One region of the Geomicrobium sp. JCM 19037 genome, then DNA from elsewhere that is predicted to be linked to it. Evidence: a T-box and tRNA genes for the amino acid it is inferred to sense, from the RefSeq annotation. Region 1 holds a T-box; the other holds one or more tRNA genes.
What was found. The T-box of region 1 lies ahead of alaS (alanine--tRNA ligase). A T-box ahead of a tRNA ligase gene usually reads a tRNA of that ligase, here a tRNA-Ala.

Region 1 (7,655 bases):
CGTTTGTAAGCCTTGCGCGGTCCAGCCAAAAAGATCGCTAACCGCTACACCAATCCGGTGATCTCCAATGTCTAGTCCTAGCGTTCTCATTAAGAGGAAGGGTTGTCCTTCAAGTAGTGTCGAACGAGCTCTTCAATCAGCTCGTCTCTCTCCAAGCGCCGAATGAGTGTACGAGCATCGTTATGCCTCGGGATGTATGCCGGATCACCTGAAAGAAGATACCCGACGATTTGATTAATCGGGTTGTACCCTTTTTCATCCAATGCGTTGTAGACTGTGTTGAGTAGCTCCTGTACATCAACCTTCGCTGAATCATCCTGAACGTTAAACTTAACTGTATTGTCTTTAGAGCTCATGGAGGGCCACCTCATTTCTCGATTTCAACGCAATGCTTTGAGCGTATTGATCGTTTTCTACATTGTACATGATTTTTTCTATTTATGAAATGGAGCGAACAATCTCAGGAACCGCCTCAATTGCTTCTTGTAGCTTCTCTGGACGTTTCCCTCCAGCTTGTGCCATGTCCGGGCGACCGCCGCCGCCACCGCCACAAATAGCTGCCGCTTGTTTGACGATGTCTCCGGCTTTGTAGCCTCTGGCAATTAGCTCCTTGCTGACCGTCGTAACGAGGTTTACTTTCCCGTCTTTACTCGTTCCAAGCACAACGATACCTTCTGTAAGCTGTTGTTTCAACTCATCAGCAATTTGACGAAGCCCATCCATGTCACGCTCAGGAACCACCCCAGCAACGACGTGCACGCCGTTAATTTCTTTCTTTTCATCCAAAAGCTTCTTGGCATCCATGTTGCCCAATTTCGCAGACATGGATTCAATTTCTCGATCCTTCTCTTTCAGTTCTTCTAGCAATTGTGTCACGCGTCTAGGTACATCTTCGTTCGTTTTTACTTTGAGAAGTTGTTGGGTCCGATCAAGCAATTCTAACCGGTCAACCGTATACTTGTATGCACCGGTTCCAGTCACTGCTTCAATTCTTCGAACCCCTGCTCCAATACCGCCTTCAGAGACGAGCTTAAACGTTCCGACTTCACCTGAACTACGAACATGACATCCACCACAAAGTTCAATGCTGTATTCACCAATGTGTACAACCCGAACGACACTGCCGTACTTCTCACCGAAAAGCGCCATCGCCCCTTTTGCTTTTGCCTCTTCGACCGTTGTTTCCTCAGTCATAACCCGATAATTGGCGGCGATGCGCTCGTTCACCACCTGTTCAATCTGCTTCATCTCTTCCTCTGTTACTTGCCCGAAATGAGAGAAGTCAAACCGCAAACGATCCGGACCTACGTAAGAACCTGCCTGATTTACATGATCGCCGAGCACATCTTTAAGTGCTTGATGTAACAAGTGAGTCGCAGAGTGGTTTTTCTCCGTCGCTTTTCGCGCTGTTCATTAATTTGTGCAAGAACAGGCTGTCCAACAGTAAGTGTACCCCGAATGATGTTCACTTCATGTAAAGGTTGACCGTTCGGCGCCCGTGTTACCCCTGTCACTTCAGCTTGTAAACCTTCAGCTGCAATCGTTCCTGCGTCTGCCACTTGTCCACCGCTTTCAGCATAAAACGGCGTCTCTTCTAAAATGACAACTGCGGTGTCTCCTTCTTGAACATGTTCAACATGATTTTGACCGAGGACAATCGCTCGAACCGTCGTATTTGCTGCATACTGATCATAGCCAACAAACGTGCTCTCTACGTCTAACGTACGCAGCGTCTCATTTTGACTTTGCATGGAGCATCTTCTTTACGTGCAGCTCTCGCCCTTGATCTTTGTGCCTCCATCTCTGTCTCGAAACCGAGAGTATCAACAGTCAGACCCGCATCCACTACGTATTCTTCTGTTAAATCAACTGGAAAACCATACGTATCATACAGTTTAAACACATCAGCTCCGTCAACTTGTGCTTTGCCCTCGTTCTTAGCTGTCTGAATGACTTGATTTAACATGTTCAATCCATCCGAAAGGGTTTCATGGAAACGCTCTTCTTCACTTTGAATAACCTTTTGAATAAACGGCGTGTTTTCTTCCACTTCAGGGTAGTACGCCTTCATGACATCACCAATGACGGGGACGAGTTTGTACATAAAGGGTTCGTCCAAACCGAGGGTTTGCGCATATCGAACCGCTCTTCTTAGCAACCTGCGCAGTACATATCCTCTGCCTTCATTCGACGGGAGTGCCCGGTCACCGACCGCAAACGAAACCGTTCTCGCATGGTCAGCAATCACTTTAAACGCTGTATCATCGGTGTCGTTGTTTCCATACTTTTTCCCTGACAGTTTCTCCGTTTCTTGAATAATTGGCATGAACAAATCAGTTTCAAAGTTCGTTTTTGTATCTTGAATGACCGACACGACACGTTCTAAGCCCATCCCTGTATCAATGTTTTGATTCGGTAGCGGCGTGTACGTATCATCCGGATTATGGTTAAACTGGGAGAATACAAGGTTCCAAATTTCTAAATAACGTTCATTCTCCCCACCTGGATACAATTCTGGGTCCGTCTCATCATTGCCATACGCTTCGCCTCGGTCATAAAAGATTTCTGAGTTCGGCCCACTTGGCCCTTCACCGATGTCCCAAAAGTTCTCTTCCAGCCGAATGATCCGCTCGACAGGTAGGCCGATATTGTTTTTCCAATAGCCATACGCCTCTTGGTCTTCAGGGTGTACTGTCACACTAAGTTTCTCCGCATCAAAATCGACCCAGCGGTCACTCGTGAGAAATTCCCAAGCCAACTCAATCGCTTCTTCTTTAAAGTAATCACCGATGGAGAAATTGCCGAGCATCTCAAAAAACGTATGGTGACGCGCCGTCTTTCCGACGTTTTCGATGTCGTTCGTCCGAATGGCCTTTTGCGCATTCACAATTCTAGGATTCTCCGGAACGACTCGACCATCAAAGTATTTTTTTAGTGTGGCTACACCACTATTAATCCATAACAAAGAAGGATCTTCGTGTGGAACGAGCGAAGCACTCGGTTCAACATCGTGCCCATTCTCCTTAAAGAAATCAATAAACATTTGGCGCACTTCAGCAGAAGTTAACGTCTTCATAACTCAAACCCCCAATCAATTTTTAAACACAAAAAAGCCCCATCCCACCAAGGACGAGACATATTCTCGCGGTACCACCCTCATTAAACGTCAAACAACGCTTCACTCGAATGCTTTTAACGCTGCAAGGCGGCAAGGTTTACTTGCACTCAGGAGTAGCTTTCAATCCATTACCCATCCCCTTCTTTCAGCCGTGGAAAGGATCTCTGTGAAAAGATAATGAATTTACTTGTTCCGTCGACATGTTCTCATATATGTTCCTATTTTTAACGAATTCCCCCTCATGTCAAGGGCAGCGACGCTTGAAGGGGGTTGATTGATCAAAAATGTCACGTTTAGAAGATGATTCATGAGGTAATTGGATAACAAAATGAATGATTAAGAGGCCTTTTAGTCGTCATCACTCGATTTGTTTACGTAGATAGGGTGAACGTTTGATTTCCCTAATGTGGCGTGTCGGTGCTAAGTCCGTCGGAAAACGGGTCGAAGTTCTCTATGGACTATCAAGGTAGCAATATAGAATAAACTTAAGATTTTCCTAATTGCGAAGTTTGTTGTTGCTTTCCACTGCAAATGGATGCTTGTACTCCAGAACACAAGGGCAACATGGATGGCGAAACATCTGCCACCGTATTTTCTATGTACTCCAGACTATAAGTGCAGCACCTCACTTGTGTTCGCTGTGACTACTTGACCGCGGAGGACAAGCCGAGCCTCCTTGTTCTGACGATTTCCGGGTCTCGTCTCTTTCCAACTCCTACAGGCATCACTGCCTTTCGCTCAAATCAACGGTACTGAATCGACGACATTACTTAATTGGGGTTGCTCAATATTGGCATTCAACTCGGTTCATATACTTTGGAGGTTAATAACAGTATATACCCATAATTGCTACGTGTATTGTAAACGATTAAGATCGATCTCAAAGTCGTTGAACTTTAGGTTTTACCGGTTGACCTACCATTAGTTCATGAAGAAATTCTTTCGTTCAACTTTTATGAATCAATTTCATAAGTCCTTCTCTTAAAAAAAACAGGTAAATCAATGTAAATATGGTTGCTTTCAAAAGTTTACGCGTGTTGTTCGTTCATACGTTCCGTCAGGCGATCACAAGCGAGCTTTGCTCCATTGTAGAGTAGGTGAACGAGGTCGAAATGCACGTTCGCTCGTTTTCCTTTGCGGTACCGAATATTGTTCAATTGAAAAAACTCTTTGAGATAGCCAATGACGCGTTCAATCGCCGTTCGGCGATTGTAGATGGTTTTCCAAGCTTTGGACCCTCTAGCTGGAGCGTTGTACCGACGTAAGTTTTGCTTGATCTTCACTTTATATACCTTTTGACATAAGGAATCCCTGGCAAGTGGACATGTCGCACATTCTTTTGGGCGCGTATATTTGAGCGTTTCATATCGAGGGTCGTAGCTGTCATACCGATACGAATGTACCCGGACGCACGTCGGTGCAAAATGCTTGTCAAACCCGAGGGCCTCCGCTTCGTTTCGCTTGTTATAAGCGATCACGGAGCTAGATCCATTTTGATGGACCTGTTGATAAATGGCTGGGGCATCATAAGCAGCATCCATTGTATAATACGTGACATCAAGGTCTGGCAGTTGCTTTTTCACACCTTTGAGTAAAGCAATCGCGGCTTTTCCATCATTCAAGTTCCCCGAAGAGAACAACGATTGCAGGATGTACTGGCTTTGGGCTCCGACGGCAAATTGCCCTTTATAGCCAAACCAAAACACATTCTTGCCTTCGCTGTTTTTCTTAATGCCCCACTTGGGATCCATCGGCACCTCCGCCCGTAAGAGATCAACAGAGGCGTCCAACTGGTCTTCAATTTTCTTATCGTAGAGCGAAAGCGCCGCTTCTTTTTCTGTCTGCTCTTGACGCCAAGCTTCCTGCTCGGCTTTGGTTTTGCGGCCCCGTTTTGTAGGGGATTCCTTCATTTTCTCAGATTTCTCTTCCTTTACGGGCGCTAAGTCTCGTGCTTTTAGATGAGTGGCGTCGATGGCGACGGTGTCATCGGTAATGAACCTTCCATAAATACTTGGACAAGCACATCGGATTGAACGGATGCCAGCACCTCAGCGTGTTGGATTTTCGTGACCAAACGTGAAAACGAGGCTTCAGAAGGGACAGCATCCGAGAAGAGAAACCCACAATCGAGTTGGAACTTCACGTCGTGGCGCAAACGGCGAACCAAGTCTTTGATCGTTGGGATTCGCTCCAGAATTCGAATGAGAAGCGCATGAATCATGGCCGGGTAGTTGAGCTGTAAAGGCGTACCTCCCGGGATTTTTTTGACCCCCCCCCAAAGGATCGGATCAATATTGATCGCAGAAAATACCTCATCGAATCGATGGGGAGGTTCTAAATCATATAAATCTTGCAGGTCAAACAGGCTCGCTTGTCGTATAATAGCCATAAGGGAGTCTTCCTCCAGTCTTTAGAGTTTTGTGGGTACTTAACTCATTCGACTGTTTGGGGAGGTACTCCTTTTTTCGTGGCGTGAAAACCTTGGGAAGTGAAGGCTGGCAATCATGAAATCAGTTAATATTATAACAATTAAAAATACAATGTTTTAAATACCTAATCATGGGTACTGGAAAATAATGAAAGGAGGGTAGTTTTATTTTAAAATTTAAAATTGTAAGTAAATAAAATATATTATGGAGGTTGATTGCTATTAAAACATTTGTAGCTTTATTATCTTTGTTGTAATTTCGGTTTTCGTAAACAATCAAAGCACATCCGCCCAACAGAACCCAGAGGCAATTGATATATCAAAAGAGTTAAGAAAAGTACATTCTGAAGTATTGAATAATGTTTCTAATGAAAATTTTGGTGGTATATATTTACAAGATGATACTATCTATATAAACATAAAGAATAATCATTATAATAACTTGAGTACACTTAAAGATCTCTCAGATGTGCCCATAGAAATTTCTTCTGTTGATTATTCTGAAAAAGAGTTAAACACTCTTCACTCAGAGATAGCTCAAAAGATTCCAATATTGGAGAAAAAAGGTGTAACCGTATCCAGTATTGGAACAAAAATTAGCGAGAATAAATTGATAATAACTTTAGAGGAATTTAAGGAGAGTCATAAAACAACTATTAAAGAAATGTTTAATCTTAAGCCAAGTCAAGTTATGTTTAAGCAAGGTGATATGCCAATACAGGCACGTACTTCAGAACGAGATCCACTGGAAGCTGGTTTAAGTATTGTTAATGACTCTGCAGGGGGTGCCTGCACAAGTAATATAAGTGCACAAAATTCAAGTGGTGAATATTTCTTGATTTCTGCTGGTCATTGTGGCATCGTCGGGGACACTTACACTCAAGGGGGTCGTACAATCGGTGATGTAAGACAAGTTGTTTCAATGGGCGGAAGATCTGATGCTATGGCAATAGAAATATCAAGTAGTCTTGCTAGTGATTTTTTATACACCACTAGTAGTCAGGCTATTCAAATAGCTAATAGACAAAGCGAATCATCAAGCTTTGAAGGTGAAGAACTCTGTAAATCAGGGAACACAACAGGTGTAACTTGCGGAACTGTTTCTAATGTAAACTATACAGCTAACTATAATGGAGAGAGCTATACTGAGCAACGTTTAGTTGAACACGATGTCACAACAAGTTGTATGGTTGATTCCGGTGATTCTGGGGGACCAGTTTATGATGGCAGCACAATTGTCGGAATTGTTTCTGGTGGAACCAACCTAAGCGGTGGTTGCGATAATGAAAGTACTGATTTGATATTTACTCATATTGATAACGCACTAGGAGATTTGGTTTTGTCTGGTACCTTTGAGTAATCTAGGAAAAATAAATTCCCCCTATATTTTTTACTAGGGGGGATTTAATTATATTGTTAACAGAGGTGTGCAAAGTGGATACTATTCAACGGAAGTACTTTTTACTTTTTATCATTCTTGCATTTACGTCGGTGAACGTCTCTTGTCAAGGATTAAATGATGCTAATGTACTCTTAACCGAACAGACACTTCCTGCAAGTGCTATTGAGGACCAGGAACTTCTAGCATATGGAATAGATAACTCTGAAACTTTAGAACAAAAATGGAATGAATTTGAATTTTCCGCTTCTATTCCTGATGTTAATTGGTCAACTTCTTCTCTAATTATAATTGGTATGATGGAACCCGGGTGTGAAATTATCGTTACCGAAGTACAAATACAAGAAACAGAATTGTTATTCAAAACGGAACTCGATACAGGTCTTTTTAGTGATGATTGCTCTATGGAAGCAAATCCAGTGTCCTTTGTGATCGAGATGGAGAAAGAAACTGTGCACAACGCTGAAAAGGTGCAGTTTCACGGAAAAGAAGCCGACATACTTAATGGCACAGATCCTAGTTCTTAATAAACACGCAAATTATTTTGCACCCACACTCACTTGTGCAAAATTTGCTATACTGAATGTAAAAAAGAGAGTGAGAATTCGATGCAAAACTACATTTCCCTCTATGAACAAGTATTTGAAAAGCTCGACATCGGCATCCGAATTATTAATACGCAGCTGAGCCGATTGTTTATAATGCGAAAA
Region 2 (7,655 bases), on a different contig from region 1:
TGCAGTGTTTGTTGCAACCGCCATTGCTGCAGCGATTGGTTCATTTATTATGGGGCTATGGGCAAGTATCCGATCGCATTGGCTCCAGGAATGGGATTGAATGCGTTCTTCGCCTATACCGTTGTACTAGGCATGGGGATTGATTGGCAAATTGCTTTGTTTGGCGTCTTTTTATCGGGAATTATTTTTCTTATTATTACGCTCTTTAAGATTCGTGAAGTGATTATTAACGCCATCCCTTCAGAAATGAAATATGCTGCGGGTGCAGGTATCGGTTTGTTCATCGCGTTTATCGGTCTACAAAATGCGGATATTATCGTATTGGATGAGGCAACGCTCGTTAGCCTCGGAGATTTATCAAACCCGTACACATTGCTTGCGATGTTCGGGGTTGTCATTACAGCATGCTTCATGGTGTTGAAGCTGCGTGGCGGTGTGTTCTATGGAATGGTCGCTACAGCGATTGCGGGTATACTATTTGGCTTAATTCAACCGCCGACTGGAATTATTAGTAGCATTCCAAGTCTCGCTCCGACTTTTGGGGCAGCGTTTACGCATTTAGGAGAAGTGCAGTGGACAACGGAAATGATTTTGCAATTATCGATTGTCGTAATTACGTTTTTATTCGTTGATTTCTTTGATACAGCGGGGACGCTTTATGCCGTTGCCCAACAAGCGGGATTCGTTAAAGATAACAAGCTTCCAAACGCCGGACGAGCGTTACTGTCTGATGCTTCTGCAACGTCTATCGGTGCGATTCTCGGTACGTCAACGACGACAGCGTACGTTGAGTCTTCAGCCGGTGTCGCTGCAGGGGGGCGAACCGGTTTTACCGCCATTGTGACGGCAGGGTTTTTCTTAGTGGCTCTGTTCTTCTCACCGCTTCTTGAAGTCGTCACGTCCCATGTTACAGCCGCAGCCCTCATCATTGTCGGCGTACTAATGGCATCGTCACTGAGACTTATTGAATGGGACCGAATTGAAGTTGCGATCCCTGCATTTCTCGTCGTTGTTGGTATGCCACTAACGTATAGCATCGCTAGCGGAATTGCACTAGGCTTTATGTTCTATCCAATTACAATGGTTCTTGCTGGAAAAGGAAAAAATGTTCACCCGATTATGTATGCGTTGTTCTTCATCTTTGTCGGATATCTGTTCTTCTTATAGCATGGATGACGATAAGCACTGCACCGTGTCCCCGTGACGCTGTGCAGTGTTTTTTGTGTGGATGGGAATGGCTTTGTTTGGGAAAAATGGGAGCAGTTCAGTAGAAGAGAAGGTGTTTTAATTGAAGAAAGTAGTATGGCGTTTAGCAATGATTGCTGCGGTAGTAATTCAATCAACGGTTCCGGTGGAGGCAAGTGACCCGGTCACTTCACAACTCGTTGACCGGGATGGTATTCCGATGGGGCTTGTCTATTTGGAACCTGATGACGCAGGCGTGCGTGTGCACGTAAGTGTGTCGGGTTTACGCCCAAACACAAATTACGAATTTCATTTTCATGAGTATGCAGCATGCGATGCACCGGAGTTTCAATCCGCAGGTGCGTATTGGAACCCCGACCATGAATCATCGTCAGTGGCAGGGGAATTGCCGAACATCCGTACCGACAACGATGGCCGGTACAGCGATTCGATCGTCGCAGAACACGCTAGTCTAATAGAGGGTTCGATAAATAATCCTGTGCTGCCAGCAGGTTCTTCCCTCGTTTTAGAAAGATCAGGTGCTCGAATAGCGTGTGGCACGGTTGAAGGGTGACTGTGATATGCGTTGCTTAGGAGCGAGGGGGCATTAATCCCCTATAACTTATCTGCTCATTTCAAATCTACTTCCGACAAAATGCCCGCATATCTTTTCATATGCGGGCAAGCTCTTAAGCTGCTTAATGATCTGTCAACACCCAGCCATTCGCATCAAAATCTGTAATCACATTTTCATCAGCACTTATTTGATCGATGTACCAACCTCTGCCGTTTGATTCGCTCGTTTCATAACGAAAGCGGACGTCGATCGTTCCTGAGTAATCGGCAATTGGAAAGTTTGCGGATACCCATTCCCATTTGTTTGATCCTACCCATTCGCGGTGAATGGTGTTTTGTGTGTCGTCTCGGTTGACCGAGCCTGACAATGGTTGCCACGTTTCTCCGTCATCATCGGATACTTCGACGATTCCGTAGTCACGTTCAATGTCATTGGCAATATGAAACCACGTATCAAACGTTATGGCATCATGATCTGTCGCATCGATGGAAAAGGAGAGGGTATGGCTCGCGTTTCTAGTGTACCCAGAATACCATGCCGGTTCACCGCTTGGTGCAGATACGGGTATTGCACGAGCCGCTTGTTGTGCGACGTCATGACGGACGGTATTGATTGACCCTTCATCTCTCGTCGGGTGAACTCTGTTGGAAAGAAAGATGACGAAACTGTCTGTAATCGGATCCACGACAAATGTTGTACCGGTGAACCCGGTATGGCCGACCGCAGATGGGGAAGATAACCCACCCATGAACCAACCTCGATCAACGTTCCAGCCTAGACTTTGACCGATGTGGTTTCACGGATGATTTCATTTCGCATCATCCGCTCCACCGTTTCTGGCTGTAAGATTTGCTCATCATCATACGTTCCGCCATTTAAAAGCATTTGTAGAAAAATCGCCAAATCATAGGCGGTGCTGAATAGCCCGGCGTGACCAGTTGCACCACCGAGATCATCTGCTTTTTCGTCATGCACAATGCCCCATACAAGGCCGCGCTCGTCGGTGTATTCAGTCGGAGCAATTTGCCCGAGTAGCTCTTCTGGAGGATTGAACATCGTCTCGTTCATGCCAAGGGGCTTTGTAATATGCTCATGAATATACGCATCAAGTGGTTCAGATGATACTTCCTCAATAAGTTTACCGAGAACGAGCATACTTACATCGCTATAAACCATCGTCGTGCCAGGAGTATTGATCAGTTCAATTTCTAGGATCGCATCCCACATTTCATCAACCGTATCGTATTGGCTCGTTTGAATGGAAGCGGGTACACCAGATGTATGTGTGAGTAATTGCTTGATCGTCACCTCTTCTTTGCCATGAGTCCCAAACTGAGGAAGATAATTGGCTACCGGGTCATGAATCGACACCAGCCTCGTTCCTCGAGTTGCATGACGGCTGTCGCTGTAAATGTTTTCGTTAAAGAAGCGAGATCAAAGATCGTATCCGTCTGCATCGAGATCTTTTCGTCTGAAGGCAACTCTTCTCCGTCAGCGTCAAAACGATAAGCATCGCCGTATGCTTCATGTTGAACAATCTTCCCGTCTTTTCCTACAAGAGTGACTGCACCAGGGAATAGTTGATCGGTTGTCATTCCAGCGTCGACGATCGAATCAATCTCATCGATAAATGAGGTGGTTAAGCCTGCTTCTTCGGGTGGGTGATAGGCGAGTGTGTGTGATGTGTCACGGTTGTTCCAATCTTGATCAAAAGTGGCAATCGGCGTTTCATCACGCAATAAATAGAGATCGGATTTTTTTCTGAGAAGCTCGTAAGCGGTCGTACTCAACCGGTTTTGAGCGTGGTAAAGCGAAAGGTCATCTTTGAAAGCGAGCATCGCTTCGGTGAGTGCATCAGTATCATTCGGGTCAATCATCATGCGCATGACGACGAGTTGACGCTGTAAATCATTATGTACGCGTGCATCCACGAACCCGTCGTGACGTTTGAGATGTTCAATGAGAAGTTGTACGTCAGATACCTTTGTTGGTTCGGTCGTTTGTTGCGCGGTGTCTACTGTGACCGAGTTCGCTTGAACGTCAGCTGTGAGCGGAGCAAAAGCAATGAGCAAAATCGAACATAATATGAGTAGGTGCTTCATCGAATTCCCCTTTTCCACATAAATTGTAAATACTATTCTTAATATTTACACACAGGATGTTCTGAACGTCAATCAGCAGGAAGAATATTTTTGAAAAACAGGTCCGAGGATACGGGACGATAATCAGATCATCCATCGGTGGTTCGGGGTGTGGAGGGAGTGACTTGTGAGCGTGTAGTTGCTGAGTGGGTGGTTCGGTTAGATCGACTAGCTGTTTCCAAAGAACCGCTATTGGAAGTTGATTCAGTCGCATATGAACGTTTTCCCCACGTTTGCTTCCAATCAATAGACGTCTAGTTCCAAACACGCGTAATTGGAAACAGATCCCAACTTTGTAGCGTTCGTGAAGTCTTAAATTTATATGCGGCCCTGATGGAACCTTGAGGTTAAAAGAAAACTGACTCGGTTGAGTCAGTTTATTGACAGATGGCTAGCTAATCGATGTGCCATTGGCGACAGGTTCATCAGGAGATAAGAGAATGACATCACCTTTTCCTGGAACGGCACCGAGGACAAGCACTTCTGAGGTGAAGCCAGCAATCTTTCGAGGTGGAAAGTTGACGACGGCGGTCACTTGTTTTCCGATGACCGCTTCAGGTTCATAGCGATTTGTTATTTGGGCGCTAGAATGTTTGATACCGATCTCGTCACCGAAATCGATGCTCATTGCAATGGCTGGAACCTTTGCTTTTGCTAATGGCTCAGCGGTTTTTACTGTTCCAATTCGAATGTCTAAAACTTGAAAGTCATCAATGGTAGCCACAATCATCCACTCCTTTTTCTCTAGTCTACCTTAGTAAAATAAAAAACGCACCTTCTCGTTTTGTACGAAAAGATGCGTTAGTCACTATGTATGGTGGAGCTGGAGGGATTCGAACCCTCGACCTCTTGTCTGCCAGACAAGCGTTCTCCCCCTGAACTACAGCCCCGCGTTTATGTATGAACCTATATTAATATAACAGCTCTCGCTATTTTTCGTCAAGAGAGTACAAAAAATAGCGAGTCTCTTCACTCAAATAACACCGTACTTGTGCAACAACTCCGATTCATCCCCGGTAATCCAACCGAAAATTTTCGGTTCTCCTTCTTGAAATTGCAGCAAATAGTTGGCACGAAAGGAACGTGAATGGTCTTTTCGTTTACAACATAACTCGCTTGCCACTCGGTGTGAGCAACCCCGTGATGAGCATCAATGATGTTCAGTTTGACGTGTAAGCATTGCATCGCTTTTGTGCCGATTGATCGGTAATATTCATAGCCTTGTTTCATATTTTTTTGAAGTGATTCATCGTTATCCCCGGTCATTACCCCATTCGGGTTGGCAGCGATGAAAGAATCTGTATAAAATGACGCAAAGTGATGCATATCTATCTCGCCATTCAGTGCCCCGTTGAAAGCTTGTTCATACTTCGTGAATAATTCGTTTGCGCGGTCTAACATTGTTTGTTCATTCATGGTGTTTCCTCCTTATTGGATATATGGTTTAAACGCGATATGATTGTAATGAATCTTACACTCGGGAGGTGGCCATGTACATTCCTAAGCATTTTGCAATGAAGGATGAAGATGAAGTCTATGCTTTTGTGCAGCAATATCCGTTTGCTTCTCTCGTTTCACTCGATGTAGACGGTATACCTGAAGCGACACACGTACCGCTCATTCTAGATGAAAACAAAGCGCATTTGATCGGGCACTTTGCAAGAGCCAATCATCAATGGAAAACGATTGAAGGGCAGCGTGCACTCGCAATTTTCCTCGGTGCACACAGCTATATTTCTTCTTCATGGTATGAAACCCAAAAAGCAGTGTCTACATGGAATTATGAGAGCGTACATGTGTATGGAACGATGGAATACTTGCGAGATGATGAGCTGCATGACGCATTAAAACAGCTCGTGCTCACGTATGAAGACACTTTTCTGGAAGACAGTGACTATATTGAAGGCATGAAAAAAGGCGTTGTTGGCTTTAAAATGAAAATAACAGAATTGCAAGGTAAATCTAAGCTGAGCCAAAACCATTCACGAGATCGCCAGCGGCGTGTGATTGCGAAATTGCAACAATCTGAGCGAGAAGATGACCAACAGATCGCGAAGCGAATGAAGGAAAACGAGAAAAATAAAGAAGAATAACCTGATATGTTCAGGTTATTCTTCTTTATATGCACTAAAACGTAGGCGAACGTAATCGGCATACCATTGGTCGCCGTCACGAAGGGCCGGTTCAGCAAACTGTATAGTTCGTTCTAACACTTCTTCACGAATTTCAGGTTCTAGAGGTTGCAAAAGTGGATCAGCAAAGTTTTGCATCCAAATCTTCAGTCCTTCTGCACCGTTGACGAGCGGTGTCGGACGATTGAAGTAGACAGCTTTTTCTACGACAAAACCGTGTTTCTCTAGTAGAGATGTGTACTCTCCTAAACTCGGGAAGTACCATGGGAAAATCGTCGGCATCGGTTCTTGCCCAATCTCTACAAAAGCCATATTCACAGCGGCAATAATGGTTGCGATGTTATCTTGAGCACCCATCTCTCCAATAAACCGACCACCTGGCTTTAGTGATTTAGATACCGATTGAAGGACTGGATCAGGTTCGGTCATCCAATGAAGCGCCGCATTTGAGAAAACAGCGTCAACAGGCTGGTCGACTTTGAATTCTTTCGCATCGGCTACTTCAAATGATAGGTTTGGATACTTTGCCTTCGCCGTTTCAACCATAGAGCTAGATGAATCAATTCCGTGAACGGTTGCGCCGAGTTGGGTAATGCGGTCAGCGAGCTCGCCCGTACCACAGCCAAGGTCAAGAATGGTTTCCCCTTTTTTAGGAGCTAACCACTCTTCTAATAAGTCTTTGCCATACCTGGAAACGTAGGCAGCTGTATCGTCATAAAGGGAAGGATCCCATACTTTTGCGTTCATGAACACCACTCCTCTTTAATTACATAGTATATGGAAAATCTACGAAAAAGCCAATAGAAATGATGCAAAGAAATCCGACAAAAACTGAAACGGATGCGCGTTCTAATCTAGTAGACATCGACATAGAGTGTACGAGATACGGTTTAGGAGGAGTTACTAGTGAAACAGACACCCATCTATTGGATCACCGGTATGCTGCTTGCAATGTTGTTATTGTACGTTCCGATTCACTATATCTCTACGGTGCATCAAGAACGGGCGTTAGAAGCGAGTATTTTTGAGGAATCAAATTGGAAGTATTATACGTACCAGTATCTCGGAACAGGCACACAATATACATCAGGCAACCCTACGTTTTATTTAGCTCATAACGGTGCGGGGTACTTTGTCATCCATGTTGCTCAAAATGATCGCCAAGTGGAAAGAATTACACCGATTTCTACAGATCAAGAGCAGCTCTTAGAAATCGTCGACCGCTATGAAATTCAAAGGTAACGTGGGAGAAACTGTCACAAAAATGAGGGTCGCATACGTCTTTATTTTTATGAAAAATACCTGTATGATAATATAGATTGACTATTTTACTGATAGAAAGGAGGGGTATGTGATGAAGCGTGAAAAAGCAGTCGTCGTATTTAGTGGGGGACAAGATAGCACAACTTGTCTTTTTTGGGCATTAGAGCGTTTTGAAACGGTCTATGCGGTTACGTTTGCGTATGGTCAGCGTCATAGTGAAGAATTGAATGTCGCAAAGGCGATCGCGAAAGACGTAGGCGTCGAGCATCATATTCTTGATATGGATCTGTTGAACCAACTTGCTCCGAATGCACTCACTCGTTCAGATATTGATGTGACTGATGGAGGAGAGGGTGA

Region 2: it has a tRNA-Ala gene. The T-box ahead of alaS (alanine--tRNA ligase) is inferred to sense a tRNA for this amino acid. The anticodon was not compared.

What each region holds. Positions count from the first base shown of each region.
Region 1 covers NZ_BAWZ01000046.1:14,053-21,707, reverse strand. The annotation lists gene ruvX (Holliday junction resolvase RuvX) at 1-90, opposite strand, end outside; gene JCM19037_RS19505 (IreB family regulatory phosphoprotein) at 90-356, opposite strand; partial or broken gene alaS (alanine--tRNA ligase) at 439-3,076, opposite strand; T-box leader at 3,123-3,326, opposite strand; partial or broken gene JCM19037_RS19495 (transposase) at 4,147-5,507, opposite strand; gene JCM19037_RS19490 (S1 family peptidase) at 5,899-6,906, shown strand; gene JCM19037_RS19485 (hypothetical protein) at 6,981-7,472, shown strand.
Region 2 covers NZ_BAWZ01000011.1:77,106-84,760, forward strand. The annotation lists partial or broken gene JCM19037_RS08400 (NCS2 family permease) at 1-1,167, shown strand, start outside; gene JCM19037_RS08405 (superoxide dismutase family protein) at 1,289-1,759, shown strand; gene JCM19037_RS22500 (serine hydrolase) at 1,884-2,552, opposite strand; partial or broken gene JCM19037_RS29255 (serine hydrolase domain-containing protein) at 2,537-3,864, opposite strand; gene JCM19037_RS08415 (tRNA-binding protein) at 4,295-4,627, opposite strand; tRNA gene JCM19037_RS08420 (tRNA-Ala) at 4,719-4,793, opposite strand; gene JCM19037_RS08425 (hypothetical protein) at 4,873-5,319, opposite strand; gene JCM19037_RS08430 (FMN-binding negative transcriptional regulator) at 5,394-5,996, shown strand; gene JCM19037_RS08435 (methyltransferase domain-containing protein) at 6,012-6,782, opposite strand; gene JCM19037_RS08440 (hypothetical protein) at 6,942-7,277, shown strand; gene queC (7-cyano-7-deazaguanine synthase QueC) at 7,390-7,655, shown strand, end outside.